DNA from 3 places in the Lysobacter sp. Soil_C_15 genome. Region 1 is predicted to be linked to each of the others. Evidence: predicted binding sites of a transcription regulator. Region 1 holds the regulator's gene; each other region holds the start of a gene.
What was found. Region 1 encodes sigma-54, which starts transcription at its own class of promoters, with help from an activator protein. Its sites were predicted from a motif close to TGGCACGNGCNTTGC; they were not measured.
Positions count from the first base shown of each region.

Region 2: glnA (type I glutamate--ammonia ligase) is a predicted target of sigma-54. The motif match lies at 8,302-8,316, and genes of this name have one in related genera.
Region 3: pgaA (poly-beta-1,6 N-acetyl-D-glucosamine export porin PgaA) is a predicted target of sigma-54. The motif match lies at 6,637-6,651, and genes of this name have one in related genera.

Region 1 covers NZ_JBDGIR010000007.1:189,149-198,606, forward strand. Annotated here, with positions in the region: gene AC3A57_RS17080 (PTS sugar transporter subunit IIA) at 1-195, opposite strand, end outside; gene hpf (ribosome hibernation-promoting factor, HPF/YfiA family) at 250-576, opposite strand; gene AC3A57_RS17090 (RNA polymerase factor sigma-54) at 804-2,222, opposite strand; gene lptB (LPS export ABC transporter ATP-binding protein) at 2,298-3,017, opposite strand; gene lptA (lipopolysaccharide transport periplasmic protein LptA) at 3,017-3,547, opposite strand; gene lptC (LPS export ABC transporter periplasmic protein LptC) at 3,528-4,076, opposite strand; gene AC3A57_RS17110 (KdsC family phosphatase) at 4,088-4,636, opposite strand; gene AC3A57_RS17115 (KpsF/GutQ family sugar-phosphate isomerase) at 4,837-5,865, opposite strand; gene AC3A57_RS17120 (BolA family protein) at 6,065-6,304, shown strand; gene murA (UDP-N-acetylglucosamine 1-carboxyvinyltransferase) at 6,458-7,711, shown strand; gene AC3A57_RS17130 (DUF3108 domain-containing protein) at 8,077-8,763, opposite strand; gene AC3A57_RS17135 (DUF3108 domain-containing protein) at 8,760-9,458, opposite strand, start outside.
Region 2 covers NZ_JBDGIR010000006.1:71,807-81,264, reverse strand. Annotated here, with positions in the region: gene AC3A57_RS15215 (YheT family hydrolase) at 1-456, shown strand, start outside; gene AC3A57_RS15210 (tetratricopeptide repeat protein) at 588-2,663, shown strand; gene AC3A57_RS15205 (YbhB/YbcL family Raf kinase inhibitor-like protein) at 2,885-3,511, shown strand; gene AC3A57_RS15200 (RDD family protein) at 3,610-4,077, shown strand; gene AC3A57_RS15195 (DUF4377 domain-containing protein) at 4,112-4,972, opposite strand; gene AC3A57_RS15190 (DUF4377 domain-containing protein) at 5,095-6,036, opposite strand; gene AC3A57_RS15185 (META domain-containing protein) at 6,162-6,653, opposite strand; gene AC3A57_RS15180 (DUF2750 domain-containing protein) at 6,760-7,269, opposite strand; gene AC3A57_RS15175 (undecaprenyl-diphosphate phosphatase) at 7,289-8,095, opposite strand; gene glnA (type I glutamate--ammonia ligase) at 8,395-9,458, shown strand, end outside.
Region 3 covers NZ_JBDGIR010000002.1:720,017-729,474, reverse strand. Annotated here, with positions in the region: gene pgaD (poly-beta-1,6-N-acetyl-D-glucosamine biosynthesis protein PgaD) at 111-1,241, opposite strand; gene pgaC (poly-beta-1,6-N-acetyl-D-glucosamine synthase) at 1,238-2,497, opposite strand; gene pgaB (poly-beta-1,6-N-acetyl-D-glucosamine N-deacetylase PgaB) at 2,562-4,460, opposite strand; gene pgaA (poly-beta-1,6 N-acetyl-D-glucosamine export porin PgaA) at 4,463-6,427, opposite strand; gene AC3A57_RS07300 (GH92 family glycosyl hydrolase) at 6,850-9,458, shown strand, end outside.

The sequences.
Region 1 (9,458 bases):
CGGAATGGCCACGCCGTGGCCGATCGCGGTGCTGGCGAGCCGCTCGCGCTCGCCCAGGCGGGTGCGCAGGGCGAGCGCGGCGGGAGGGTGGCCGTCGGCGAGCAGACGGGCGGCCGAGTCGAGCACGGTATCGCGATCGCCGGGCTGGTCGAGGATCGCGACCCGATGCGCGCTCAGCAAATCGTAAAGCGGCATGACGGCGTGGATGGGTGACGCGGTGGGCGTTGCCTGTCTGGAAGCGTTATGGGCTCAGGCGATTTCGCCGTTGCGGGCCAGGCTTTCGCCGCGGTGATGATCGACCAGCTTGCTCTTGTGCTTCATCAGCAGGCGGTCGAGCTTGTCGGCGAGCAGATCGATCGCGGCATACATGTCGATCGCGGCGGCGTCGCAGTGCAGGGTGCGGCCGGCGAGCGAAACGGTGGCCTCGGCCCGGTGGTCGGGCTTGTCCAGACTGAGCTGGGTACGCACGTCGAAGGGTTGGTCGTAATGGCGTTGCAGACGGGCCAGCTTGCTTTCCACGTAGTCGCGCAGGGCGCTGGTGACTTCGATCTGCTGGCCGTAGGTTTCGATACGCATCGGGGACCTCCTTCACGTCGCGGATGAATGCAGACAGGCTCAGGATCGGATCGCGGAGCGATCGCTCCGGAGCCTGGCTCACGCCCTGGCCGGAGCCAGGATGTCCAGCATCTCACTCTGGGCCGCAGGCGCAAGGGGCCGGCCTAGCACCTTGGTCGTAGGTCGGGCGCCGGGCGTTGATTCGCAAGGGTTTTTTCCAGCGGGCGGGATTTGCCGGGTGTGGCGGCCTAGCCGATGCGGACCCGGTCCTGCGAGGACGGGATGCTCATCGCTTCGCGGTACTTGGCCACCGTGCGCCGCGCCACCGGCACGCCGGTGGCCTTGAGGGTTTCGGCCAGGCGCGCGTCGGACAAGGGTTTGCGCGGATTCTCCGCTTCGATCAGGCGCCGGATCATGGCCTGGATCGCGGTGCTGGAGGCCTCGCCGCCGGCGCCGGTGTCGATGCCGGAGGCGAAGAACGCGCGCAGCGGCAGGGTCCCGCGCGGGGTGCGCGCGTATTTGCGCGCGATCGCGCGCGAGACCGTGGATTCGTGCAGGCCGACTTCGTTGGCGACCTCGCGCAGGGTCAGCGGGCGCAGCGCGCTGTCGCCGAATTCTAGGAAGCCGGCCTGTTGCTTGAGCAGGCAGCGGGCGACCTTGAGCAGGGTGTCGCCGCGCGCTTCCAGGCTCTTGAGCAGCCAGCGCGCCTCCTGCAGGTGGCCGCGCAGGTAGCTGGCGTCGGAGGCGCTGGCGTGGCGGATCATGCTCTCGTAGCCGCGGTGGATGCTGATCCGCGGCCGCATCGATTCGGCCAGGGCGACCCGCCACAGGCCGTTCTGGCGCCAGATCACCACGTCCGGGGTCACATAGGTGTCGCTGGAGACGGCGCCCATCTGCGAGCCCGGGCGTGGGTCCAGCGAGCGCAGCAACTGCACCGCGACTTCGACATCGGCGACGTCGAGCTTCAGTTCGGCGGCGATCCCGGCCGGGCCGATCCGCGGCAGGCGCTCCAGCGGGCCGTTGGCGATCTGCTGGGCCAGCGCCTTGCCCGGGGTGTCGTCGGACAAGGTGCCTAGCTGCAGATTCAGGCACTCGGCCAGCGAGCGCGCGCCGGCGCCGACCGGATCGAAGCGCTGCACCTGGTGTAACACGGTGATCACTTCTTCCTCGCCCGGAGCCGGATTCAGCTCCGCAGCCAGCGAGGCGACGATCGAACTTATCGGCTCGCGCAGGTAGCCGTCGTCGTCGATGGCTTCGATCAGGGCCACGCCGATGCTGCGGTCGCGCGGCGACAGCGGACTCAGGTGCAACTGCCACAGCAGGTGGTCCTGCAGGGTTTCGGCGTTGGCGACCTGTTCGGCGGCGGGCGTTTCGTCGTCGTGGTCGGCCGGCCCGACCCGCTCGTACCAGGTTTCGCCGTCGTCCATGGTCCATTCCGGCTCGGGCGTCGGCGCCTCGGGGCCGTCCTCGGCGCCGGCCGCCGGGCGCGGTTCGTCCTCGCCGCCGGCGGAGGGCTCGGTCCAGTCGAGCAGGGGATTGCTCTCCACCGCCGTCGCCAGCTCGGCTTCCAGCTCCATAGCCGACAATTGCAGCAGGCGGATCGCCTGCCGCAGTTGCGGCGTCATTACCAGCTGTTGTCCGAGTGCGGCTTGGAGGCGGGGCTTCATGATCTTGGGCTGGTGCGATGGCGATCGGCCGAGTCGCACGCCTCGGGCGTCGTTTCGCGCCCGGCAACCGCTAGGTTACAGACGGAAAGTCTCGCCCAGGTAGACCCGGCGTACGTCCGGATTGGCCAGCAGCGCGTCCGGAGCCCCCTGCGCGAGCACGCCGCCGTCGTTCAGGATATACGCCCGGTCGCAAATGCCCAAGGTTTCGCGGACGTTGTGGTCGGTGATCAGCACGCCGATGCCGCGATTCTTGAGGTGGCGCACGATTCGCTGGATCTCGCCGACCGAAATCGGGTCGACGCCGGCGAAGGGTTCGTCGAGCAGCATCAGGCGCGGGCGCGCGGCCAGGGCGCGGGCGATCTCGACCCGGCGCCGCTCGCCGCCGGACAGGCTGGCGCCGAGCTGGTCGGCGACGTGGGTGACCTGCAGCTCGTCCATCAGGCTGGCCAGCTCGCGTTCGATCCCGGCCCTGTCCAGGTCCTCGCGCAGTTCCAGCACCAGGCGCAGGTTGTCGGCCACGCTGAGCTTGCGGAACACCGAGGGCTCCTGCGGCAGGTAGCCGACGCCGTACTTGGCCCGGGCGTACATCGGCTCGGCGGTGATGTCCTTGCCGTCGAGCACGATCTGGCCGGCGTCGGCAGGGACCAGGCCGACGATCATGTAGAAGCAGGTGGTCTTGCCGGCGCCGTTGGGGCCGAGCAGGCCGACCACTTCGCCGGCGTCCAGGGTCAGGCCGAAGTCGCGCACGACCTCGCGCGCGCGATAGGCCTTGCGCAGGCCCTGTGCGACCAGCATCAGCCGCCTCCCTTGGCCGGCTCGGCGGTCTTGTTCTTGGGCAGCATGCGGATGTTGACGCGGCCGCCGGTGCCGCCGCTCTCGACCTGGCCGGTCTTGGAGTTGTAGACGATGCGCTCGCTCTTGATGGTGTCGCCGTTCTTGTCGACGTAGGCGTTGCCGGTCAGGACGATGGTGTCCTTGGGTATGTCGTACTCGATCTTGTTGGCGCGGCCGTTGAACGGCGAGCCGTCGTCGAGCTCCTGCTTCAGCGTCGCCTGCGAGCCGGTCAGGGTGACGAAGCTGGGTTCGCCGCCGGCGCGCTTGATGTCGGCCTTGGCGGCATTGATGATCAAGGTACCTTGGGTGATCTTGACGTCGCCGGTGAGCACGCAGGGGCCGGAATCGTTGCTGATCGAGCAGTTGCTGCTGTTGGCGCCGGCGTCCATGGGTTGGCTGCGGTCCGACGAGCGTGCGAACGCGGCCGCCGGCGCCAGCGCGAGGGCGGCCAGGCACAGCAGGGCGGGCCAGTTAGCGGGCTTTCGCTTCATAGCGGACCTTGACGTTGGGGATGGTGATGTTCTTGGTTTCGAGATCGGCCTGCAGTCCCGAGCCGGTCATTATAGTGCCCGGCTGAATCAACCTGACCGGAACCGCCGAGGTGGCCTTGTTGGCGTCGGGGAACACGTTGAGTTCCTCAGTGGCGATGTTGATCGGCTTGCCGTCGGCGTTGGTGCTGTCGGCCTTGACCTGGCCGCGCAGGCGCAGCTCGTCGCCTTCGGCGCTGACCCAGCCGCGCTGCGAATGCACTTCCCAGGGCCCGCCGTTGCCGCCGGCGCGCGCCGGCACCAGGAACACCGGGGTGGCGATGTCCATGGTCTTCTGGTTCGGATCGCGCTCCAGCTTGGGCGCGCGCATGGTGAACGATTCCTTGCCCTGCTTGTCCAGCACCACCACTTCGAAGTCGTTGAGCACGTAGTCCGGGCGCGCTTCGCCGCCGGCGCTGCCGGGCTTGTCGCGTTGCGACCACAGCGCCCAGCCGCTGAGCGCGGCGGCCGCCATCAGGATCAGGATCAGCATCCCGCGCCAGCTCATCCCAGCGCCCCCGCCAACGCCTGCTCGGCGTGGCCCTGCGCGCCCAGCAGCAGGTCGCACAGCTCGCGCGCGGCGCCTTCGCCGCCGCGGGCGACGGTGCGCCAGTGCACCCGTTCGCGCACCCAGGGGTGGGCGTTGGCCGGCGCCACCGACAGGCCGACGTGCGGCAGCACGCGCAGGTCGGCGAGGTCGTCGCCCATGAAGGCGACCTGGTCCAGGCCCAGGCCCAGGCCGGCGGCGATCTCGCTCACGCAGGCCAGCTTGTCGGCGACGTCGCCGTGCGCGGTCGCGCCGAGCTCGGCCGCGCGCTGGGCGGCGATCGCGCCGCCGCGCGCGGTGACGAAGTGCACCGCGATGCCGAACCGGCGCAGCAAGGCCAGGCCCTGGCCGTCCTGGACGTGGAAGCACTTCGACTCGCGGCCTTCGCTGTCGTAGATCAGCCGGCCGTCGGTCAGGGTGCCGTCCACGTCGAAACAGGCCAGGCGCACGCGCGCGGCGCGTTCGCGGATTTCGGCGGGGTAGTCGTTGAGGTGGCTGTAGGGCACGGGTGCGGTTTTTTCGGGGTTTCGGGGTTTCGGGTTGCGGGACTCGGGACTCGGGACTCGAATTGGGGCGGGAGGGGTCTGGGGCGTTTATCTGGGAACAGGCGTTTTTCGGAATGCTTCGCTCGGCAGGAACCGGCGAATGCCGCATGCTGTTGCGAGTCCCGAGTCCCGAGTCCCGAAGCTCCCCCCAGGTCCGATTCTTAAACCACCCGGGCGCGCAACAGGTCGTGAATATTCAAGGCGCCGACCACGCGGCGTTCAGTGTCGACGACCAGCAGGCCGCTGATCTTGTGGGTTTCCATCAGCTGCGCGGCTTCGACCGCGAGCGCGTCGGCGCCGATGGTCTTGGGCGAGCGGGTCATGACTTCGGCGATCCGGGTCGAGCGCAGGTCGACGCCGGCGTCGTCCAGGGTGCGGCGCAGGTCGCCGTCGGTGTACAGGCCGATCAGGCGGTCCTCGGCGTCGACCACCGCGGTCATGCCCAGGCGCTTGTGGCTCATCTCGACCAGGGCCTCGCTGACGCTGGCGTCGGCGGACACCCGCGGCACGTCTTCGCCGGCGTGCATGATGTCGGTGATGTGCAGCAGCAGGCGCCGGCCGAGCGCGCCGGCCGGATGCGAGCGGGCGAAGTCGTCGGCGGTGAAGCCGCGCGCGTCGAGCAGGGCGACCGCGATCGCATCGCCCATCGCCAGCGAGGCGGTGGTGCTGGAAGTCGGCGCCAGGTCCAGCGGGCAGGCTTCGACCGGCACGCTGACGTCCAGGTGCACGTCGGATTCGCGCGCCAGGGTCGACTGCGGCCGGCCGGTCATCGCAATCAGGCGGTTGCCCTGGCGCTTGAGCACCGGCAGCAGCATCAACACCTCGTCGCTCTCGCCCGAGTAGGACAGGGCCAGGACCACGTCGGCGTCGGTGATCATGCCCAGGTCGCCGTGGCCGGCTTCGCCCGGATGGACGTAGAAGGCCGGAGTGCCGGTCGAGGCCAGGGTGGCGGCGATCTTGCGCGCGATATGGCCGGATTTGCCCATCCCGGTGCAGACCACCCGGCCGTGCGCGGCCAGGATCAGCTGGCAGGCGGCGGCGAAATCGCCGTCGATGCGCGCCGCCACCGCGTCCAGCGCCCGGCCCTCGATCTCGAACACGCGCCGGCCGCTGGCGGCCAGGCTGGCGTCGGCGACGCCGGCGGGCGGAAGCGGGCGGAGGTCGGGCGCGGGGCGGGCGTTGGGAGTCATGGGAAAGGCCGTTTCTGTGGTCGCCATTCCGGATCGCAGGGCTTTCCGCTAGGCTAATCCGTCAATTCTAAGCGGTTCGCCCGCCCAGCGCCGGCCCCAGCGGCCGCGGCCGCCGGGCGGCGGCCACCCCGCATTCAGCCGACCCGGCCGCGTATCGCTGCGGCCCGCCCGGCCGTCCCCACCACCAGAGGTTCCTGCCGTGAACGCCGACATCATCCGCACCCTGATCGAACAAGGCCTGCCCGGCGCGCAAGCGCAGGTGCGCGGCGACGACGGGGTCCACTTCGAAGCCACCGTGGTCGCCGAGGCCTTCCGCGGCAAACTGCCGCTGGCCCGTCACCGCCTGGTCTACGCGACCCTGGGCGAGCGCATGGGCGGCGAGATCCACGCCTTGGCGCTGAAGACGTTGACGCCCGAAGAGGCCGGGAATCGGGAATAGGGAATCGGGAGTCGGAGAGCGGTGGCGCGGCGATCTGCAAAGCCTGCGGACGCGCCGATCGGTTTCAGCGCTTCTTCGCACTTCATCGTGGCCTCACCCGTTTGCGGCAATCTGCTTTAGACCATTCCCCATTCCCTATTCCCGGCTCCCAAAATGCAAAAAATCGTGGTCGAAGGCGGCCAGCCGCTCAACGGCGAAGTCCAGATTTCCGGCGCCAAGAACGCCGTCCTGCCGATCCTGTGCGCGACCTTGCTGGCCGACGCTCCGGTGACGATCCGCAACGTGCCGCGGCTGCACGACGTGCTGACCACCGCCAAGCTGCTCGGCGAGCTCGGCGCCGGCGTGCATAGCGAGGGCGCGACGATCACCGTCGATCCGACCACGGTCAACAGCCATGTCGCGCCCTACGAACTGGTCAAGACCATGCGCGCCTCGGTGCTGGTGCTGGGGCCGCTGCTGGCCAAGTACGGGCAGGCCGAGGTTTCGCTGCCGGGCGGTTGCGCGATCGGTTCGCGCCCGGTCGACCAGCACATCAAGGGCCTGCAGGCGCTGGGCGCCGAGATCACGGTCGAGAACGGCTACATCAAGGCCCAGCGCAAGGGCCGGCTGAAGGGCGCGCGCTTCGTGTTCGACGTGGTCACCGTCACCGGCACCGAGAACGTGCTGATGGCGGCGGTACTGGCCGAAGGCACCAGCGTGATCGAGAACGCGGCGATGGAGCCGGAGGTGATCGACCTGGCCGACTGCCTCAACGCGCTCGGCGCCAAGATCGAGAACGCCGGCAGCGGCCGGATCGTGGTCCACGGCGTGGAGAAGCTGCACGGCGGCGGCCACGACGTGCTGCCGGACCGGATCGAGACCGGCACCTTCCTGGTCGCCGCGGCGATGACCGGCGGCCGCGTCACCGTCACCGGCAGCCGCGCCGACACCCTGGATGCGGTGCTGGACAAGCTGCGCGACGCCGGCGCGACGATCGAAGTCGACGGCGACCGCATCACCCTGGACATGGGCGGCCGCCGCGCGCGTGCGGTCGACTTGGTGACCGCGCCGTATCCGGCGTTCCCGACCGACATGCAGGCGCAGTTCATGGCGCTCAACTGCATCGCCGAGGGCGCCGGGGTGATCAACGAAACCATCTTCGAAAACCGCTTCATGCACGTCAACGAGCTGCTGCGCCTGGGCGCCGACATCCGCGTCGACGGCCACACCGCGGTAGTGCGCGGCGTGCCCAAGCTCAGCGGCGCGCCGGTGATGGCGACCGACCTGCGCGCCTCGGCTTCGCTGATCCTGGCCGGCCTGGTGGCGCAGGGCGAGACCACCATCGACCGCATCTACCACCTGGACCGCGGTTACGAGAACATCGAGGCCAAGCTGTCCAAGTTGGGGGCGAAGATCCGCCGGGTGTGAGCCAGGCGGCGGTTCGCTGTTCGGGTAATCCGCCCCTTCGCAAAGGGGGCGGCGGGTTGCGCCGATCGGTTTTGCGGTGGATCGGCTGGCGCGGCGATTTCGCGTCAGGTCGCGGTGATCGGGTGGAGCAAGAGCAAATCCCCCTGGCCCCTTCTTCAAAAGGGGGGGCAGCAACCACCAACGTCAACTGCGACGCAGCCGGATGACCGTCCTCGAAGCATCCGGGTAGAGACTCCAAGCATCCAGGCACAGGCTCGGTGCGTCCAGGCAGAGACCCGAAGCATCCAGGCAACGAAAAGCCCCGCCGCAGCGGGGCTTTTCGTTTGTGCGCATCGTTCATGCGCGCTTGCGGCGGCGCAGCGGGATCAACGCACCGACTGCACCCGCAGGTCGATCGCGTCGCTGCCGTTCTCGCGCTGCAGGATGCGCACCGGCACCGGCACGCTGGGCACCACCCAGGCGATGGTCTCCTTGTCGCCGTTCTTGCTCGAGACCTTGGTCGCCTGTTGCGACTTGCCGGCGACGTTGATCGCTTCCTTGCCGACCACGGTGTAGGTCAGCTGCTTGACCCGGCCGCTTTCGACCATGCGGTAGCTCATCGGCTTGCCGGCGGCGGCGTCGCGCACGATCGCTAGGTTGATCAGCAACGCGTCCAGGTCGCCGGTCTGCAGCTTGATCGGGCCGGCGCGGTCGGCCTTGACGTCGCCGGTCCAGGTGGCGACGCCGCGGGTCCAGTCGTAGCTCGCGGCGGTGTTCTTCTTCTTGGTCAGCACCTTGCTCGAGTCGCTGCCGCTGATCGGGCGCAACTTGCCGGCGTTGTCCTCGAAGGTGGTCGACTGGCGCAGTTCGGCCAGCGGGCTGGAAATCGACAGTTCGTACTTCCAGCGCTTGCCGTCGGCCGGGGCGACGGTCATGCGTCCGGCGCCCTGCATGCCCATGTAGCTGGCCGAGTAGTCGGCGCTGAACGGCTTGACCGCCAACGCGGGGGCGCTGACCGCGGTCAGCGCGACGGCGGCGAGCAGGCCGCGCAGCGTGGTGTTGCGGATCGTCATTCGTTGGCTCCTTTGTATTCGACCAGGCGCAGGTCGTAAGTGTCCTGGCCGTTCTCGCGTTGCAGGATGCGCACCGGCGTGGGAACGCCGTCGACCACCCAGATCGAGGTTTCCTCGTTGCCGCTCTGCACCCGGTTGACGCGCATCGCATTGAAACTCATGTCGTCGACCTTGACCCCTTCCAGCTCCTGCGCCACCACATATTGGTGCGGACGGGCGCGGCCGGAATCGACGAAGCGGTAACTCAGCGTCCTGCCGGGCTGGGCATCGCGCACCACCGCCAGATTGATCAGCAGGCCGCTCATGTCGCCGTCCTGCAGCGCGATGGGCTTGCGCCGATGGTCCTTGACGTCGCCGCTCCACTGCGCGCTGCGTTTGTTCCAGTCGTACACGCCGTTGACGACGCGCTTGGAGAACAGCAGCTTGCGCACCAGGGTCTGGCTCAGCGGCCGATACGCGTCGCCGACGGTGTCGAATCGCGTGCTCTGCTGCGCGGCCGCGCCGGCCAGGCTCATCATGCCGTGTTCGGCGCGGATGTCGAGGTCGATGCGCCAATGGCCGCCGTCGGGCTTGACCTGCATGGTCGCGTCGCCCAGCGCCTTGCCGCCGTTGAACACCTGGTAATGGGCGACGAACGGCTCCAGCGCGGCCGCGCCGGCGGGCGAGGCGGCGCCGAACAACGCGGCGGCGAACAA
Region 2 (9,458 bases), on a different contig from region 1:
CTGGACCCGGCCCGGACCATGGACGCGATGGAAGCCGGCCTGCCGGTGTACCTGTGGTATTTCGAGCGCAAATGGCGCGGCTCGCTGGCGCGCAAGCGCGCGCTGTTCCCGGCCCTGCACGACTTCGACGACCGCACCCTGGGCCTGAGCATGCGCCCGCTGACCCAGTGGATGGTCGAGCGGCATACCGACTTCGGCACCCTGGACCGCTATTTCGACGGCTATTCGATCGCCCGCGAGCGCCTGGCCGCGCTGGCGGTGCCGGCCAGCATTCTGATGGCCGCCGACGATCCGGTGATTCCGCTGGCCGGCTTCCGCGAGCTGGTCCTGCCGGCGCACGCGCGGTTGGAGATCGCGCCCTGGGGCGGGCACTGCGGTTTCCTCGAGAACGCGAGCCTGGACGGTTTCGCCGAGCGGTGGATCGCCGACCGCCTGGCCGCCCTCGCCGCGGCCTGAGCGCGGTGCGCATGACCGGGGCCGCCGTGACCCGGCGGGCGGCCCATGAAAACGGGCCGTGAGGGGCCGCCGGGGAAATGGGCCGCGGGGCCCCTACAATGGCCGGTCTACCCTCAGCCGAAGCAAGCGCAATGTACGAACCCATCCTCGAGGCCCTGCGCCGCAGCGACGCGGCGCAGGCCGTGATCGCGGCCGAGCAGGCCGTGGCCGCCGATCCGCAAGACGTCGGCGCGCACCGCCTGCACGCCGCCGCGCTGCGCTTGAACGGCGACCCGGCCGCGGCCCTGGCGGCGCTGGACCGGGCCATCGGCCTGGCCCCGGAGGATGCGCAACTGCATCTGGAGCGGGCCGGCGCCCTGCTCGACGGGCGCCAGCTCGACCAGGCTCAGGCCGCGCTGGCCCAGGCCATCGGCCTGGACCCGAACCAGTTCCCGGCCTATGTCATGCGCGCCCACCTGGCGATCGCCCGCGGCGACCTGGACGAGGCCGAGCGGCTCGGCCGCACCGCGGCGCGGATCGCGCCGAACCACCCGCAGGTGGCGGCGGTCGAGGGCGCGCTGGCCCTGCACCGCGGCGATCCCGACCGCGCGCTGGCGGTGCTCAGCCACGCCGCCGAACTGGCCCCGGACGACTCGCAGATCCTGCACAGCCTGGGCTTCGCCTATTTCGCCAAGGGCCACTTCGCCTTCGCCGAAGGCGCCTTCGCCAAGTTGGCCGAGCGCTATCCGGAGCAGAGCTCGCTGCAGCTGCTGATCGCCGACCTGCTGCGCCGCCAGGAGCGTTTCGCCGATGCCGCCGACCGCATCGCGCCGCTGGCCCAGGCCGCCGACGCCGGCTTCGGCGTGCAGCGCTGGGCGGGCGAACTGGAGATCGACGCCGGCCGGCCGGAACGCGCGCTGCCCTTGCTGCGCGCCGCGCTGGCCGCGCATCCGCAGGATCCGCGCACGCTCAACGCGATCATGGAAGCCTGGCGCCGCCTGGGCGATGTCGAGGACGCGCGGCGCACGCTGGAATCGGCCCTGGCCACCCACGCCGACCAGCCCAACCTGTGGCGCGCGCGCCTGGCGCTGGAGCCGTTCGCCGGTCCCGAGGCGCTGGCGGTGGTCGAGCGCTGGCACCAGGCCATGCCGCAGTACCTGGGCGCGCTGGAAGCGCGCGCGGCGATCCACGACCAGCACGGCGAGCACGAGCAGGCCGAGGCCATCGCCCAGCGCATCGTCGAACTCAGCCCCGGCGATGCGCGCGCGGAAATGCGCATCGTCCAGGGCCTGGCGGAGCGCGATCCCGACGCCGCGGTGGAGCGCATCGAGCGCCTGATCGCGATGGCCGCCGACCCGCTGGTCAAGCGCGAACTGCGCCAGCTGCTGGGCCGTTCGCTGGACTTGGCCGGCCAGCCCGCCGCCGCCGCCGCGACCTGGGCCGAACTGCACGCGGAAGTCGCCGACCAGCGCCTGCCGCGCAACGCGATCAGCGCGCGCGGCAGCGACGAGTGGCCGGCGCTGGCGCCGATCGCCGACGGCAGCCGCGGCATCCTGCTGCTGTGGGGCGCGCCGGGCTCGCAGATCGAACGCGTCGCCCAGGTGCTGCGCCTGGCCGGCGCGCCTTTGCTGGTCGACCGTTTCGGCGCGCAGCCGCCGACCGATCCCTTGCAGCGCTACGGCACGGTCGACGAACTGGTCGCCGGCAAGCTCGATCCGGCCTTCCTGGCCAAGCTCTACCGCGCCGCCCTGCCGGCGCGCGGCGCCGCCGACGGCCCGGTGTTCGACTGGCTGCTGTGGTGGGACAACGCCCTGCTGCGCGCGCTGCGGCCGAACCTGGCCGAGGCGCTGTTGCTGATCGCGGTGCGCGACCCGCGCGACATGCTGCTGGACTGGCTGGCCTACGGCAGCCCGACCCCGTACGCGCTGGAGACCCCGGAAGCCGGCGCGCGCTGGTTGGCGCGCCTGCTCGAGCAGATCGCCGACCTGCACGAGCGCGAACTGTTCCCGCACGCGCTGGTCAAGCTCGACGAGATCGGCCAGGATCCCGGCGCGATCGCCCAGACGATCGCCGACACCCTGCGCGTGCAGATCTCGCTGCCCGAAGGCGTCGGCCTGGGCGGCGAACGCCTGCCGCCGGGCCGCTGGCGCGAGTACGGCGAGGCGCTGAGCGAATGCTTCGCCGTGCTGACCCCGGTCGCGCGCCGGCTGGGCTATCCCGAGCAGTGATCCGGGCCGCCGCGCGCGTTCGCGCGCGCGGCCACGGCGTATCGTTCATGCCCCGAGCGTCGTGTCTTGGCGCGCCGCGATCCGGGCGGCGCGAAATACTTTCTTGCAAGCTGTCAGCTCAAGAGTCGCCTGCTCCAGAGCCGCCTGCTCCGGAGCCGCCTGCTCCGGAGACGCTTGTTCCAGAGCCGTCGTCTCAAGAGCCCATGTCAGGAGGAGTTCCGATGCGCATCCACAGCAACAGCTTCGAGCACGGCCAGCGTCTGCCGGCCGAGTTCGCCGCCGGCCAGGCCAGCGGCGACGGCTACGGTTTCGCCGCCAACCGCAACCCGCACCTGGCCTGGGACGAGGTGCCCGCCGGGACCCGTTCGTTCGCGCTGATCTGCATCGACCCCGACGTGCCGACCGTGGCCGAGATGGTCGGACGCGCCGACGTGCAGATTCCCGAGCACCAGGTGCGCGGCGATTTCATCCACTGGGTGGTCGCCGACCTGCCCGCCGACCTGCGCGAGATCGCTGCCGGCAGCTGCAGCGACGGCGTGGTCGCGCACGGCAAGCGCGACCCGGCCGGCCCCGCCGGCTCGCGCCAGGGCCTGAACGACTACACCGGCTGGTTCGCCGCCGATCCGGACATGGCCGGCGACTGGTACGGCTACGACGGCGCCTTCCCGCCGCCGAACGACCTGCGCCTGCACCGTTATTTCTTCCGCCTGTTCGCGCTCGACGTCGAACGCCTGGAGCTGGATCCGCGCTTCACCGCTGCGGACGTGTTCTACGCCATCCAGGGCCACGTGCTCGGCCAGGCGACGACCTACGCGACGTATTCGTTGAATCCCGCGGTCGCGGGCTGAGTGCGGCCGGCCGCCTCGAAGCACATTCGTCGCGGATTGCGGCCCGGCGGCGGCCGGCTTAGAGTCGGCGCCGTCGATCCGGTGGAGCGGTGCCGCGCATGGAAGAGCAACCCAACCCCTACCACGCGCCGCAGGCGGCGGTGGCCGTGCCGGAACGGGTCGTCGCCCTGGCCGACGCCAGCCGCGGCCGGCGCCTGGCCAACCACGTGATCGATACCCTGGCGATGTTGGCGATCATGTTCGCCGGCGCCATGGCCTACGCGTTGATCGCCGGCGATGCCGCGGTCGGCGCGCTCGAACAGCCCAACCTGGCGCGCGACATCGGCTTCAACATCGCGCTGATGCTGGTCTACTACGTGCCGCTGGAAGGCATGTTCGGCGCGACCCTGGGCAAGCTGGTCACCGGTACCCGGGTGGTCGACGAGCGGGGCTGGCCGCCGAGCTGGGGCCAGGTGCTGGGCCGTACGGCGTGCCGGCTGATTCCGTTCGAGCCGCTGTCGGTCCTGATCTCCGGACGCGGCTGGCACGATCGCCTGCCGCGCACCCGGGTGGTGCGGACGCGCTGAGCGCGCCCGCAACCGGCTGCTCGGCCTGCGTCGCTCAGCGCTTGGGAGAGACCAGCTCGCTCTCGACCACCATGTCGAGTACGTAAGCCACCGACGAGGCGTCGGCCGGCGGATTCTTGATGTCGAACTTCTTCACCCGCACCACGTTGCGCACGCCGGGCTCGTGGGTATAGCCCTCGATCTCCTGGTACAGGAACTGCCACTCGCCTTCCGGCTTCAACGCCACGCCGCTGGCGTCGTACTTGCGCTCGCGCACCCACAGGCACTGATGGTTGGGGATCAGCGGATGCGGGCAGCTGCGGCGCTGGGCGTCGACTTCGAAGAACGCGGTCGCGCCCGGGCCGCCGTAACGGGTTTCCGCGGTCGCTTCGCCGCTGAGTTCGAGCTTGGCGCCCGAGGCGGTGGTCAGCAGCAGGCGCGGCTGCGGCGCTTCGCCCTGGATCGCGTACCGGGCGCTGCCTTCCAACTGCTTGGCGATCTCGCTGTCCATCTGCATCAGGCGCTGGTCCTGGCAGGCCATCAGCGTGGTCTGGAAGGACTTGATCTCGAGCTTGTCGCCGGCGAGCGCGTACGCGGCGCCGGCGCGGTTGCAGCCGCCGGTCACGCCGATGCGGCCGTCGCGGAAACTCAGTTGCAGGCCGTACTTGCCTTCGCGTTGCAGCAGCGCGATCGGCTGGCCGGCGGCGTCGCTGGCGCGCTCCAGGTTCCAGACGTAAGCGGGCAGTTCGGTCGCGGACGCGGCCGGCGTCGGGTCGGACTTGGCCGCATCCGGTGCGGCGCTCTCGGGCTTGGCGCCGGCGTCGGCGCCGTCGCGGTTGGTCGAAGGCGCGGCGCAGGCGGCGAGAAGAACGCTGGACAGCGCGGCGGCGAGAAGCAGAGGACGTTGGATATTCATGGGGCGCGATGATCCGGGTTGGGCTGCGAAGATCGGATCAACGGCCCCGCGCGCGCAGTGGGGTTGGGCGGTGTTCAGCCGCGGGTCGGGTTCGCGCCGCGCGCGCGAGCGCGGCCGCCGCTTCACGGCGAGTCGTGGGGGGCTTCGCCGCCGACGCTGCCGTTGCGCTCGTCCGGCGGCGACGTCCAGGGGGTGGCGTGGTTCAGGACATAGGAACTCACCCAGCCGCCGCGCGATTTCAGCGGGTAATGGCGCAGCTCGACCCGTTCGTTCGTGCCGGAACGGTGTCGGTAGCCTTCGATCGGACCGTAGAAGCGATGCCAATCCCGGTTCGATGCCTGCGGTCCCGGCGCGCGGCGCAACTCGCGCACCCAAAGGCAGCTGGGCGCGGCGACCGGCAGACCGGCGCAATCGACGGGCTTCGCCGCGACCTCCAGCGTCGTTTCGATCGGCTTGCTGCCCCAGAACGCATCCTCGGTCTGCAAGACCAGATGGGTGCCGTTGCTGCTGACCAGGCGCAGGCGCTGGCGCACGCCCTGGCCGTCCAGGCGGTAACGGTAAGGCGGCCGCAAGTGCTCGTTCGCCGCATCCGAGGCCGCGAGCTGTAGCTGGCTCTCGCAGCCGACCGCCTGCTGGCCCTGCTCGAACACTTCGATGACGTCCTCGCGCAGCCGATAGTCGCCGAACCGCTCGCCGCACAGCCCGTCGACGGTCAGGCGCCCGTCGGTGTCGAATTCGAAGTGGATCTGCGAGAACCGGTTCGGTTGCAGCTCCGGCAGCGCGCGACCGTCGGCGGCGGTGGCGAGCAGGATCTGCCAACGGTAGCCGACCAGGCCCTGCGGCCCCGGATCGGGTTTCGGCGGCGGCGGGGGTGGCGTCACCGGCACCGGAGCCGCGCCCGCCCCGGCTGCGGCTTCGGGCTCGATCGCCGCTACCCCCGTCGCCGCGATCTGGCCGGGTGGCTCGCCGCTGCGGCTGCAGGCAACCGAAAGCAGGGCGACGGCCAGGGGCGCCAGATGCGCGAGGCGGCGATGGGCCGGACCGGAGAGCGATGGCGAGGGCATGGGTGCGTCCTGGGCGAAATGGCATAGCCTGGGCGCGTGGTTCATGCCGCGAAATAGCCTGGACGCGGCAAACCATGAGCCCGGTCACGTTGTCGCGGAAGAAAACGCTCGCGCGGCCGGCCGCTTCAGCGCGCCGGCGCCGCCGTCACGCCGATCAGCTCCATGCGCGCGCCATCGTCGGCGATCAGGTGCAACAGGGGCGCGCGGCCCTGCGTGTCGATGACGAAGCGCGTGTCGAGCAGCGGCTGGGCGAAGAAAGCCTCTTCCATCGCCTGACGGCGGCCGCAGCCTGCGACGGTCTGGATGCCGTCGACGGGGCCGCGCAAGATCCGGTCGCCTTCGATCCGGTAGCTGCCGCCTGAGGTATTGCAGGCACCCTGGTAGTGCAGGTTGCCGCGGTCGTCGAAGCGCACCCACAAGCCGCGCTTGCGCGCGCCTCGCAACGCGCGCACGGCGCGTCCCTGCGCGTCGCTGGCTCGCAACGGCTGCCAGACATAGGTTTTCAGCAGTTCGGCCTGGCTGGGCGCCGGCACGGATGGCCCAGGCGCGGGCACGGCTTCGGCCGCAACCACCGGCGCGCACGCCGCCAGGGCGGCGGCGAGCGAGAGAACGAGCACGATCCGGCGCAATGGCGAACCTCCCTGTCGTGGGGCCGGGCGCGCCGCGCGCCGGCCGGAACCGCGATCTTAGCCAGGCGGCGTCGCGCCGACCGGGCGCTGCGGCTCAGGACTCGGGTTTGGCGAACTTCTGCGTCAGCGCGCGCCGCGCCTGCTCCAGGTCGATGCCTTCGGCGGCGCTGTCGCCAGCCTCGTCCGCATCGCCGCCGCCGGCCTGGTCGGCGAGCACGGCATCCAGGTGGGCCAGCACCTGCGCCGGCGCGACCGCCGCGCATTGCCGCTGCGCATTCGGGAACACGCCGACCAGCACACCGTCCTGGTCCAGCGCCGGCGCCGCGCGCTCGCGCCAGACGGCCAGTTCGCGCGAGGCCGGCGCGTAGTCCTTGAGCTTGGCCGCCGAGGCCAGGCTGGCCTGCGCGGTCTCGGCCGAGGGCCATACCGGCAGCAGTTCCTGGCCGTCTTCGTCGAACAGGGTCAGCACGTAGTCGCCGGACACCGCGACCCACAGCCGGCCCTCGCGCGCCACCGCGTCCAGCCAGGCCGCGTAGCGTTCCGGCGCCGACAGTTCCTGGTAATCGAGCAGGCGTTGCGGATCGGATTCGTCGAGGTCGTGCATGGCGGGCTCCGGAAGGCGATCAGCTGCCCGACGGCATCAGCAGCAACAGCGCCGCGCCGAACACGAAGCGGTAGATCGCGAAAGCGGTGAAACGGTGGGTCTGGATATAGCGCAGCAGCCACTTCACCGCGATGAAGGCGGTCACCGCCGAGGCGATGAAGGCCACTCCGAGCGCATTCCAGTCCTCGTTCGCGGCCGCCGGCGTGCCGAGCACGTCGAGCAGTTCGTAGCCGGTGGCGGCGAACATGGTCGGGATGCCGACCAGGAAGGTGAACTCGGTCGCCGCGGCGCGGCTGGTGGTGCCGGCGAGCAGGGCGATGAAGATGGTCGCGCCCGAGCGCGAGGTGCCGGGGAACACGCCGGCGATCACCTGGGCGATGCCGACCAGGATCGCCACGGTCCAGGTGATCGCGCTGCGCTCGCCGAGCGCGGCGGCGCGCTTGGCGGCGAAATGCTCGGCCGCGATCATCCACACCCCGCCCAGCACCAGCGCCCAGGCGATCGGCAGGACCTGGTCGGGCAACTGGAAGCCGGCCTTCTTGACCGCGATGCCGAGCACCGCGGTGACGCCGAACGCGGCGCCGAGCTTGAACAGGTAGTCGCGGTTCTCGCGCCGGGAGAAGCCGGTGGCCAGTTGCCACAGCCGCTTCCAGTAGATCACCACCACCGCCAGGATCGCGCCGGCCTGGATCGAGATGTTGAACAGGTCCGAGCGGTGACCGAGCCAGTGCTGGGCGATCAGCAAGTGACCGGTGCTGGAAATCGGCAGGAATTCGGTGATGCCTTCGATGATGCCCAGGATCAGGGCGGCTAGCAGGTCGGTCATGCGTGGGGGCGGGGACTGGGGATGGGGATGGGGGTTCGGTTCGAGCCGCTGCGGTCGGGGGAGGCGCGGCGGCCGGTCAGGATAGCGGAAAGCATGTTGCACTAACTTGGTGCGAAACCCCGGTTTCGTGCATCCGGTTGGTGCGATCCTGGGCGGCGTACACGGCGAACTCCATCAAAAACAGCCGCTTGCGGCTCACGAAAACTTGGCATGCCGTTTGCTTCCGTTGTGGGCAGCGGCGCCAGCGCCCTCGCTACGCACCCATCCCCAATCTCGAATCCCCAATCCCGGATCCAGCCATGTCCCTCGAACACGTCGAAAAGCTCATCAAGGACCACAAGGTCGAATTCGTCGATCTGCGCTTCACCGACATGCGTGGCGTGCAGCACCACGTGACCTTCCCGAAGTCGATCGTCGAGCCGGCGCTGTTCGAGGACGGCAAGATGTTCGACGGCTCCTCGATCAGCGGCTGGAAGGGCATCAACGAGTCCGACATGATCCTGCTGCCGGATTCGACCACCGCGTTCCTGGATCCGTTCACCGCCGATCCGACCCTGGTCCTGACCTGCGACATCCTCGACCCGGCCACCATGCAGGCCTACTCGCGCGATCCGCGCGGCGTGGCCAAGCGCGCCGAGGCCTACCTGAAGTCCAGCGGCATCGCCGACCAGGCCTTCTTCGGTCCGGAACCGGAATTCTTCATCTTCGACTCGGTGCGTTACGCCAACGAGATGGGCCACACCTTCTTCCACATCGACTCGGAAGAGGCGCACTGGAATTCGGCGCGCGAATACGAAGGCGGCAACAGCGGCTACCGTCCGGGCATCAAGGGCGGCTACTTCCCGGTCGCTCCGCTGGACTCGCTGCACGACATCCGCGCCGAGATGTGCAAGACCCTGGAGCAGGTCGGCATCGAAGTCGAAGTGCACCACCACGAAGTGGCCAACGCCGGCCAGTGCGAAATCGGCACCAAGTTCAACTCGCTGGTCGCCAAGGCCGACGAGCTGCTGACGATGAAGTACATCATCAAGAACGTCGCCCACCGCAACGGCAAGACCGCGACCTTCATGCCCAAGCCGATCGTCGGCGACAACGGCAGCGGCATGCACGTGCACCAGTCCTTCGCCAAGGGCGGGGTCAACCTGTTCTCCGGCGACGGCTACGGCGGCCTGTCGCAGCTGGCGCTGTGGTACATCGGCGGCGTGTTCAAGCACGCGCGCGCGATCAACGCCTTCACCAACTCGGGCACCAACAGCTACAAGCGCCTGGTGCCGGGCTACGAAGCGCCGGTGATGCTGGCCTACTCGGCCCGCAACCGTTCGGCGAGCTGCCGCATTCCGTACGTGGCCAACCCGAAGGCGCG
Region 3 (9,458 bases), on a different contig from region 1:
TTTTCAAAGGGGGGAAGCGCGTGGTTGGGTTCTGCGGGGGCTTGGTCGCGGCTTACGCCGCTCCTACAGGGGAAGGGCGTCCCGGCGTGGGGCTGCGCCGGGAGCGGGGCTCAGCGCTGCGGCTTGAATTCGACCGGGACGATGACGACGGCGGCGATGGGGCGGCCGTTGCGTTTGGCGGGGGCGAAGCGCCAGTTGCGCACCGCGGCGACGGCGGCGCGGTCCAGGGGGCGGCTGCCGCTGCGCTTGGCGATCTCGACGCGTTGCGGTCGGCCGTCGGCGCCGACTTGCACGCGCAGGGTGACCAGGCCGCCTTCGCCGCGGCGCAGGGCGTCGAGGGGGTAGGGCGGTTTGGGGCTGTAGCCGGGCAGCGGGCGCGGTTTGGCGCTGGCGCCGCGCGGCTCGGGGTTGCGTGCGCGCGGTGCGGGGTCGGCCGCTGCGGCGTCGGCGGCGTTCGCGTCCGGAGCGGGCGCTGGCGTGGTGTCGTCGTCGTTGCCGCTGGCCGGGCCCGGCGCTGGCGGCGCCAACGGTGGGCGGTCCAGGCCGGGTTCGCCTTCGATCTGCAGCGACGAGGTTTCGCTTTCGATCTGCCGGTAGCCGTGCGAGACCACCAGCAGCACGCAGATGACGAACACCACCGCCAGGCCCAGCATCGGGATCCAGGCGGTTTCCGGCAGGGTGTGGCGGGTGAAGGCCGGCATCGGCGCGGCCAGCGCCAGCGGTTTCGACGCCGGCGGTTTGACTGCGTTGACGCCCAGCGGCACGGCCTGGTGGGGGTCCATGTGCAGGGTGCTGATCCGGCCCTCATTCAGCGCCTGCGCGACCTCGGTGCTGGCGCCGAGCGCGGCGGCGACCTGTTCCAGCGCGACCGGCGGCGGCGCGCTGCGCCGCTCCACGCCGGTGAAGCGGCGGCGGTTGTATTCGGCCCACAGGATCAGCAGCGCCGCGGCGCCGACCGCGGTGGCCGGCAGCACCAGCAGCAGGAAGGGGTCGATTTCGTGCTGGCGCAGATACAGTTCGGCTTCGGCGCGCTGGATGCCGAACAGCCACATGAACAAGGTGACCAGCGGCATCCACAGGTAGATGTAGACCGCCCAGAACGCACCGGTGGTCAGGCCCCAGAAGGTGCGCGGCAGCAGCGGTTGCGAGTACGGCCGCTGGATCAGGCGCGAGTCGTGCTTGTGCCGCCGCGGGTGGCGCGGCTGCGGCGGCTGCGGTGCCTGTGGCTTGGGCGTGTTCATCGCAGCCCCCGATCCGGGCTGACCCACACTGCGCGGGTGCCGCGGCGCTTGGCCAGGGCCTTGGGCACCGCGGCGACGGTGGTGGTGAAGCTCAGCAGCCAGAACACCATCGGGTACCAGATCATCCAGTAGTAGTTGCGGCCGACGCCGGTTTCGTAGCGGCGGTCGATGACGATGCTGGCGGCGAACTGCAGCAGGCAGATCATCGCCAGGATCACCCCGTGCCAGGACGGCAGCAGGGTCGGCACGCGCAGTTGCTCGGGCAGTTCGAACGCTTTGCCCAGCGCCCACAGCAGGATGATGAAGGCCATCATGTAGGCCCAGGCCAGGCTGAGCAGGTATTCGCCCAGCACCGGCCACATCCGTCGGCGCCGCCACGAGAACAGGTCGCGGGTATGGCGCAGCAGCACCTCGACGCCGCCCTGGGCCCAGCGCAGGCGCTGCTTCCACAGCCCGCGCACGGTTTCCGGCATCAGGATGAAGCACATCGCATTGGGCTCGTAGCGGATGTCCCAGTGGTTCATCTGCAGGCGCCAGCTGATGTCGATGTCCTCGGTCACCATGCTGTCGGACCAGTAGCCGATCTGGTGCAGGGCGGTGCGGCGGAAGGCGCAGATCACCCCGGAGACGGTGAAGATGCGGCCGTAGACGCGCTGGGCGCGCTTGATCATGCCGATGATCGAGGCGAACTCGCCGACCTGCAGGCGGCCGAGCAGGGTCGAGCGGTTGCGGATGCGCGGGTTGCCGGTGACCGCGCCGACCCGCGCGCCCGAGCACAGGTGCCAGACCATCCAGTGGGTGGCGTATTCGTCCAGCAAGGCGTCGCCGTCGATGCAGACCAGGTACTCCGAGCGCGCCGCCAGCGCGCCCATGCGCATGGCGTTGGCCTTGCCCAGGTTGCGGTCGAGGTGGACCACGCGCAGCAGCGGGTACTGCGCGGCGAGCAGGTTGAGCTTCTCGCCGGTGTCGTCGCGGCTGCCGTCGTTGATCGCGATCACCTCGAACGAGGGATAGCGCTGGGCCATCGCCGAGGCGATGGTTTCGCGCACGTTGTCGCCCTCGTTGTGGCAGGGGATCAGGATCGACACGAACGGCGCCGCCTCCAGTGCCGGCGGGTCGGTGCGGCCGCGGGCGTGGCGCTCGCGGCGCAGGTAGTAGTACAGCCCGCCCGCGATCCAGAAAAAGGACATCACGATCGGGTAATAGAAGGCGAACTTGAACGACACCGCGAGCAAGGCGCTGAGAACGTCGTACATGGCAGTCTCCGGTAAGGGGCGCGTGCGCGGTGGAAGGGCCCGGCGCTCCAGCGCCGGGGCGGACTCAGCGTTCGATGTAGGGGAAGCCGCGCGCGGACATGATTTCGCGCGCGTCGGCGGTCGAGGGCACATCGTCGATGAAGTTGTCCGGGTACCAGGCCAGGTGGCGCACGCCGGCGGCCTGCAGGCGCCGCGCCATGGTCTTCAGCCGCTGCGCCGGGATCGGTTTGTTGTCGCGCCAGTCCACGGTCTGCAGCTCGAAAATGGTCCGCGCCAGGCCGCTGGGCGAGCGCGCCACCTGCGCCACCAGCCGGTCCATCCAGGCCTGCGGCTCGCGGCTGTTCTCCATCCACGGCATCGCCATCACCGCGGTGTAGTCGTAGGCCTGGTTGAACGCGGCCAGGTTCTGGGCGAACCAGCGCTCGCTGTCGGGGCGCAGCACCGGCTCGGCGAACAGGTTGCGCACGGTGATCAGCTTGGGCCGCCATTTGCCGGCGGCGCGGGTCAGCTCCTGGGTGAACTCGATCAGCGCCCGGGTGCGCTGCGCGGCCTGCTCCGGCGCCTGGCCGCGCAGTTCGTCGTCGCGCAGCAGGGCGTCGTCGTGGAACAGCAGGCCTTCGGTGTAGCCGCTGACCGCCAGGTCTTCGTAGATGTCGGCGACGATCTGGCGCGCCTGCGGCTGGAACGGATTGAGGCGGAAGGTTTCCTTGGGGTTGCTGGCGGCGATCGCCAGACGCTGGCGCAGCGCGGCGTCGGGCAGCTCGTAGCCCAGCACCGGCAACCAGGCGAACACCTTGACCCCGGCGCGGGTCTTGAGCTGCCAGGCGACCCGGTTGTACAGGTCGGCGCGCATCGGCAGGTGCCGGTTGGGGAAGTACAGCGCGTCGGCCGAGCCGTTGCCGTCGGGGTCGGCGAAGGCCTGCAGGAACACGTGGCTGGGGCCGACCTGCTTGACCCGCTCGATCAGCTTGTCCAGGTTGCGCGCCTGCTGCGCCGGGTCGGCGTCGTAGACGTAGTCCAGGTCGACCTGCAGCGCGCGCAGGCCGTCCAGCGCTTCGTCGTGGCGCAGTTCGTAGGCCAGGTCGTTGACGGTGGGGTTGTCGAACACCAGCAGCCGGGCCAGGCCGTGCAGGTCGCGGCGCAGGGTCTGGTGGCGGCCTTCCAGGTCGAAGGTGACCTGCATGCCGAGCTGGTCGGCGATGGCGTTGGTCTGGCTGTTGTAGGCCGCGTACGGCCACACCACCGACTGCGGGGCGACGCCGAGTTCGCGCTTGATCGCGGCGACGCTGTCGCCCAGGTCCTTGCGGATCCGCGCCAGGTACTCGGCTTCGGTTTCGTAGCGCTCGGCCTTGGGATCCCACACCCGGGTGATCGCCGCCGGCATGCTGTTGCCCTGCGGGTTGGAGGTCACGCCGCGGTGCAGGGCGTGGCTGTGCGAGGCGATCTCGATCAGGCCCGAGGCCTGCATCTCGCGCAGCTGGTCCCAGGTGACGAAGTCGTCGTGGCCGAACATGCGCGGGCCGTAGTCGACCTGCTGGTCGCGCGGCAGATCGACCCAGGAGGTCACCACCGCCATCAGCGCCGGGTAGCCGTAGGCGCGCAGCAGCGGGAAGGCGTGGGTGTAGATGCTGCGCAGGCCGTCGTCGAAGGTCAGCAGCACCGCCTTGGGCGGCAGCGGCTGCTCGCCGCGCGAGGCGGCGATCACCTGGCTCAGCGACACCGGGCGGTAACCGTGGCCGGACAGCCAGTCCAGGTGGGCGGCGAAGTTCTGGGTGCTGACCGCGTAGGCGTCGGGATCGCCCTTGCGGGCGACGTCGTCGCGCACGTCGTGGTAGCTCAGCACCAGCAGTTCGTCGGCCTGGGCCGGCGCCAGCGCGGCCAGGGCCAGCGCGGCGGCGGCGAGCAGGCCGCGCAACGCGCGCAGCGCGCGGGGCAGGGTTGCGGCGGAGAGGATCCCATCCATGTTCATTGCTCTCCCCAACGGAAGTTCAGATCGAAGCCGAGCCGGTCCTCGCGGCGGCCGTCGTAGACCGGGCGCGACCAGCTCAGGCCGTAAGTCAGCTTGCGGCCGGTGCCCAGGCCCCATTCGTGTTCGTAGCGCAGCTGCGGCACCCAGGCGCTGCCGTAGCCTTGTTGCCAGTACGGGCCGGCGTAGGCGGTGAAGCGCTGCAGCAGGTGATGGCTGTAGCGGCGCCAGGCGACGTGGTTGACGCGCAGGCCGAGATTGAGCGAGGCGTCGCGGCTGGGGTTGAAGTAGGGCACGTCGGCGTCGCGGCGGCTGGCGCGGCTGGCCGACAGTTCGGCCAGGCCGTCGAGCTGCAGGTGCGGACGGGTGTAGGCGCGCTGCTCGAGCGACAACGCGAGCGCGCTGCGCCGGTTGTCGTCGCTGTAGCGCAGCTGCTGCACGCGGGCGTCGAGCGCGGTGCGCTCGCTCGGGGTCCAGCGCAGGCCCAGGCTCAGCGCGTCGGCGTCGATGCCGGCGCGGCGCGCCTGCAGCGAAGCGTCCGGCGATTGCCGGTACCAGGACGCGCTGCCGCGCCAGGCGTCGTCGAAACGCCAGCCGGCGTCGAAGTAGTAGCCGCTGCGGTCGTCGCGGTCGAGCCAGCGGTCGCTGGCGCGGTCGACGCCGAAGCCGAGGCTCAGCCGGTCGTAGGCGTAGCTCGCGCCGACGCCCTGGCGGCGGTCGTGCACGCGTTCGCCGGGGTAGTCGGCCCAGGCGTCCTGGGCGTGCGCGGTCAGGCGCCAGCGGTCGTGGATCAGCGGGCTGCTGATCTCGACCCGGTGGGCGCCGTCGCGGCTGCCCAGCGGCGAGGCGCTGTCGCCGCCGCCGTCGGCGCGGCTGCGATGGCTCGAGGTCGACACCTGCCACTGCCAGCCCAGCCGGCTGTCCCAGGACTCGCGCATCTGCCGCACCTGCACGTCGCGTTCGCGGCGGGCCAGCAGCTCGTCGTGGATCGGCCGCGCCAGGTCGACCCGGTCGTGTTCGAGGTAGGCGCCGACCTGGCCGATCCGCGCGCCGACGCTGGTCGGTTCCAGGGTGCTGGCCATGCGGAAGCGTTCCAGCGCGCGCTCGGTCCAGCCGCGGCGCTGGTAGGCGACGCCGAGGTTGGTCTGCAGGCCGGCGTTGTTCGGGCCGATCGCCGCCAGCGCTTCCAGATCGCGCTGTGCGCCGACGGTGTCCTCGCCGTACAGGCCGACCATGATCGCGTTGGTGTCGGCGTCGTAATGGCGCCAGTTGGCGTGGCTGACCTTGGCCCCGGGCACGCGCACGAAGGCCGGTTCGGCGGCCTTGATCTTCTGCAGTTGTTCTTTCGCGTCGTCGAAGCGCTCGGCTTCGGAATAGGCATAGGCCAGTTGCAACTGCGAGTCGTGGTCTTCCGGCATCTCGCGCACGACCCGTTCCAGCACCGTCGCCGCTTCCTCGGGGTGGCGCGCGGCCAGCAGCGAGGCGCCGACCCGGGCCAGCGCGTACAGCGGCACCTCGACGCCTTCGGCCTGCAACTGGCGGTAGTTGCGCACCGCTTCGGGATGGTGTTCGAGGATGTTCAGCATCACCAGTTCGTCGAATCGCGTGCGCAGGTCGGCCTGGCGCTGGCTATCGCTCTGGCTTTGGCGGTACTCGGCCATCGCCGTGCGTGCGGCGCGGATTTCCTCCAGCCGCTGTTCCTCGTTCTCCGGGTACAGCCCGCCCCACACCACCATCCGCGCCAGGCGATTGGATTCCAGGCGCTGGCGCTCGTCGGCGCTGAACAAGCCGGGGCGTTCGCGGTACAGGCTCCAGGCGCGGTAGGCATTGCCGAGGTCGGCCAGGGTCAACACCTGCAGCCGATACAGAGCCTCGTCGCCGGGGCGGGCGGCGAGGGCGGCTTGGATGCGCGCCAGCGCCGCCAGCCACTGCCGATCGGCGCGCAGGCGCTCGATCTCGGGCATCGGGTCGGAGGACTTGGATTGACTCTCGGCGGCAGAAACTGACGAAATGGGGCAGATTGAGGCCGCAGAAACCAGGGCGAAGGCAAGGGCGTAAGCGAGGCGATGCGTAATCGGCATGAACCACCAAGATCCGTGGGGGAAGACGCGACCGGGTCCGAGACGCGAATAAAAATGTGAGATGCATCACATTTGCAGGTGCCTTCATTGACGCAAAAGCTGTGCCAAAGCATCGTGAATCGCAGGCTTGATTTTTGCTGCGAAGTGCTTGTCCGGATTGGTTTTTGCGTATCGTGTGCAGCGCTTGCCGATGCTGCGGCGCGGTTTGACAGGTTCGTTTTAGATCGATTCAAATCGAGCGAAACGCCATGTCGCAGATTCGCCAGCGGGCGAAGCGTGACGCCGCGCAAGCATGGGAGCGGGACATGTCATTGGGCCATAACGGCCGCCGCGGTCGCGGCCGGCCGCAGGGTGTCGCAGCCGATCGATTCGCATGCCATGGCCTGATCGCCGTCGCGATCGCGTCGGCGTGCTGGGCGTCGTCGGCCTTCGCCGCCGCGCCGCGCAGCTTCGCCACCTCGTTCGAAGCCGGCGAACCTGTGCCGGCCGACGCGCCGGACCTGCCGGGTTCGCTGCACGTCGACGGCGGCCCGGATGCGGCCGCCGCGCTGACCGCCAAGCCCGGGGTCGGCTTCACCGGCCTGCGCTCGCTGCGCTACCAGGGCGAAGGCGGGCGCGAGCAGCGCCTGCAGGCGTTCGAGGTCGACCTGGCGCTGAGCAAGGACAGCGTGCTGTCGTATCGCCTGTTCCCGCTGTCGGACGCGCGGGTGACGGGGCGCAAGGCCGCGGTGCCGGCCGACGACCTGCGCAACACCTCGACCTATGTCGCGATCGACCTGGAATTCGACGACGGCAGCCGGCTGTCGCAACACGCGCCGACCGACGCGTACGGCCAGCCATTGACCGCGCGCGGGCAGGGTTTGGCGCGGCTGCTGTATCCCGACCAGTGGAATGCGGTGTCCAGCCGGATCGGCGAAGTCGCGGCCGGGCGCCGCGTGCGCCGCATCCTGGTCGTGCACGACGCCGACCACGCCGCGCCGTTCCGCGGCTGGCTGGACGATCTGCGCATCGAACGCATGCCGCAGGCCAAGGGGCCGGCGCCGCGGCCCAGCGACTACGTCGATACCCGCCGCGGCAGCAATTCCAACGCGCGCTTCTCGCGCGGCAACACCTTCCCCGCGGTCGCGCTGCCGCACGGCTTCAATTTCTGGACCCCGACCACCAACGCCGGTTCGCACTGGATCTACCAGTACCAGGAGCGCAACGGCGACGACAACCGGCCGCGCCTGGAGGCCTTGGCGCTGTCGCACGAGCCCAGCCCGTGGATGGGCGACCGCCAGACCTTGCACATCCTGCCGGCGATCGGCAGCGCCCGGCCCGAGTTCGACCGCGGCAAGCGCGCGCTGAGCTTCGGCCACGACCAGGAGACCGCGCGCGCCGATTACTACCGGGTGCGCTTCGACAACGGCCTGGTCGCCGAGCTGACCCCGACCGACCACGCGGCGATGCTGCGCTTCACCTTCCCGGATCCGAACGCGCAGTTGCTGTTCGATCACCGCGACGAACACGGCGATATCCGCCTTGACCCCGGCGACGGCAGCCTGAGCGGCTGGAGCGACAGCCGCAGTTCGCTGTCGACCGGCGCCACCCGGCTGTACTTCTACGCCCGCTTCGACCGGCCGCTGCGCGGCGGCGAGCGCCTGCCGCGCGAAAAGGGCCGCGACCGGGTCTCGGCCTGGTACGGCTTCGACCTCGGCGCGGATCCGTCGCGCCAGCTGACGATGCGCATCGCCACCTCGCTGCTTGGCGTGGAGCAGGCCAAGCGCAACCTGGAACTGGAAATCGGCGCCGACGAAGGCTTCGACGCGGTGCGCGAGCGCGCCCGCGCGGCCTGGGACGCCAAGCTCGGCGCGGTGCGCATCGAAGGCGCGCCCGAGCACGAACGCGCCACCTTGTATTCCAACCTGTACCGCCTGTTCCTGTACCCGAACAGCGGCTACGAGAACACCGGCACCGCCGAGCGGCCGCTGTACCGCTACGCCAGCCCGTTCGCGCCGCCCGCCGGCGCCGACGGCGACACCGTCACCGGTGCGGCCGTGGTCGACGGCAAGGTGTTCGTCAACAACGGCTTCTGGGACACCTACCGCACCAGTTGGCCGGCCTACGTGCTGCTGGCGCCGACCCAGGCCGGCGAGATGATCGACGGCTTCGTCCAGCAGTACCGCGACGGCGGCTGGATCGCGCGCTGGTCTTCGCCGGGCTACGCCGACCTGATGGTCGGCACCAGCTCCGACGTCGCCTTCGCCGACGCCTGGCTCAAGGGCGTGCGCAATTTCGACGTGCGCTCGTTCTACCAGTCGGCGATCCGCAACGCTTCCAGCGTCAGTCCGATTCCGGGCGCGGGGCGCAAGGGCATCGAGCGGGCGATCTTCACCGGCTATACCGACACCACCGTCGGCGAAGGCCTGTCCTGGTCGATGGACGGCTACATCAACGACTACGCGATCGGCCGCCTGGCCGCGGCGCTGGCGCAGCAGGCGCCGGCCGACGATCCGTACCGCGCCCACTACGCGGACGATGCGGCCTACTACCGCAACCGCGCGCTGGGCTACGTCAACCTGTTCCATCCGCAATTGGGCTTCTTCGTCGGCCGCCACCGCGACGGCCGCTGGCGCTACGCGGCCAGCGAGTTCGACCCGTTGCGCTGGGGCGGCGACTACACCGAGACCAACGCCTGGAACATGGCCTTCCACGCGCCGCAGGACGGCGCCGGCCTGGCCGCCCTGTACGGCGGCCGGGTCGCGCTGGGCAACAAGCTCGACCTGTTCTTCGCCACGCCCGGCCTGTTCGAGGTCGGCGGCTACGGCCAGGTGATCCACGAAATGCTCGAAGCGCGCGACGTGCGCATGGGCCAGTACGGCCACAGCAACCAGCCCTCGCATCACATCCCCTACATGTACGCCGCCGCCGGCCA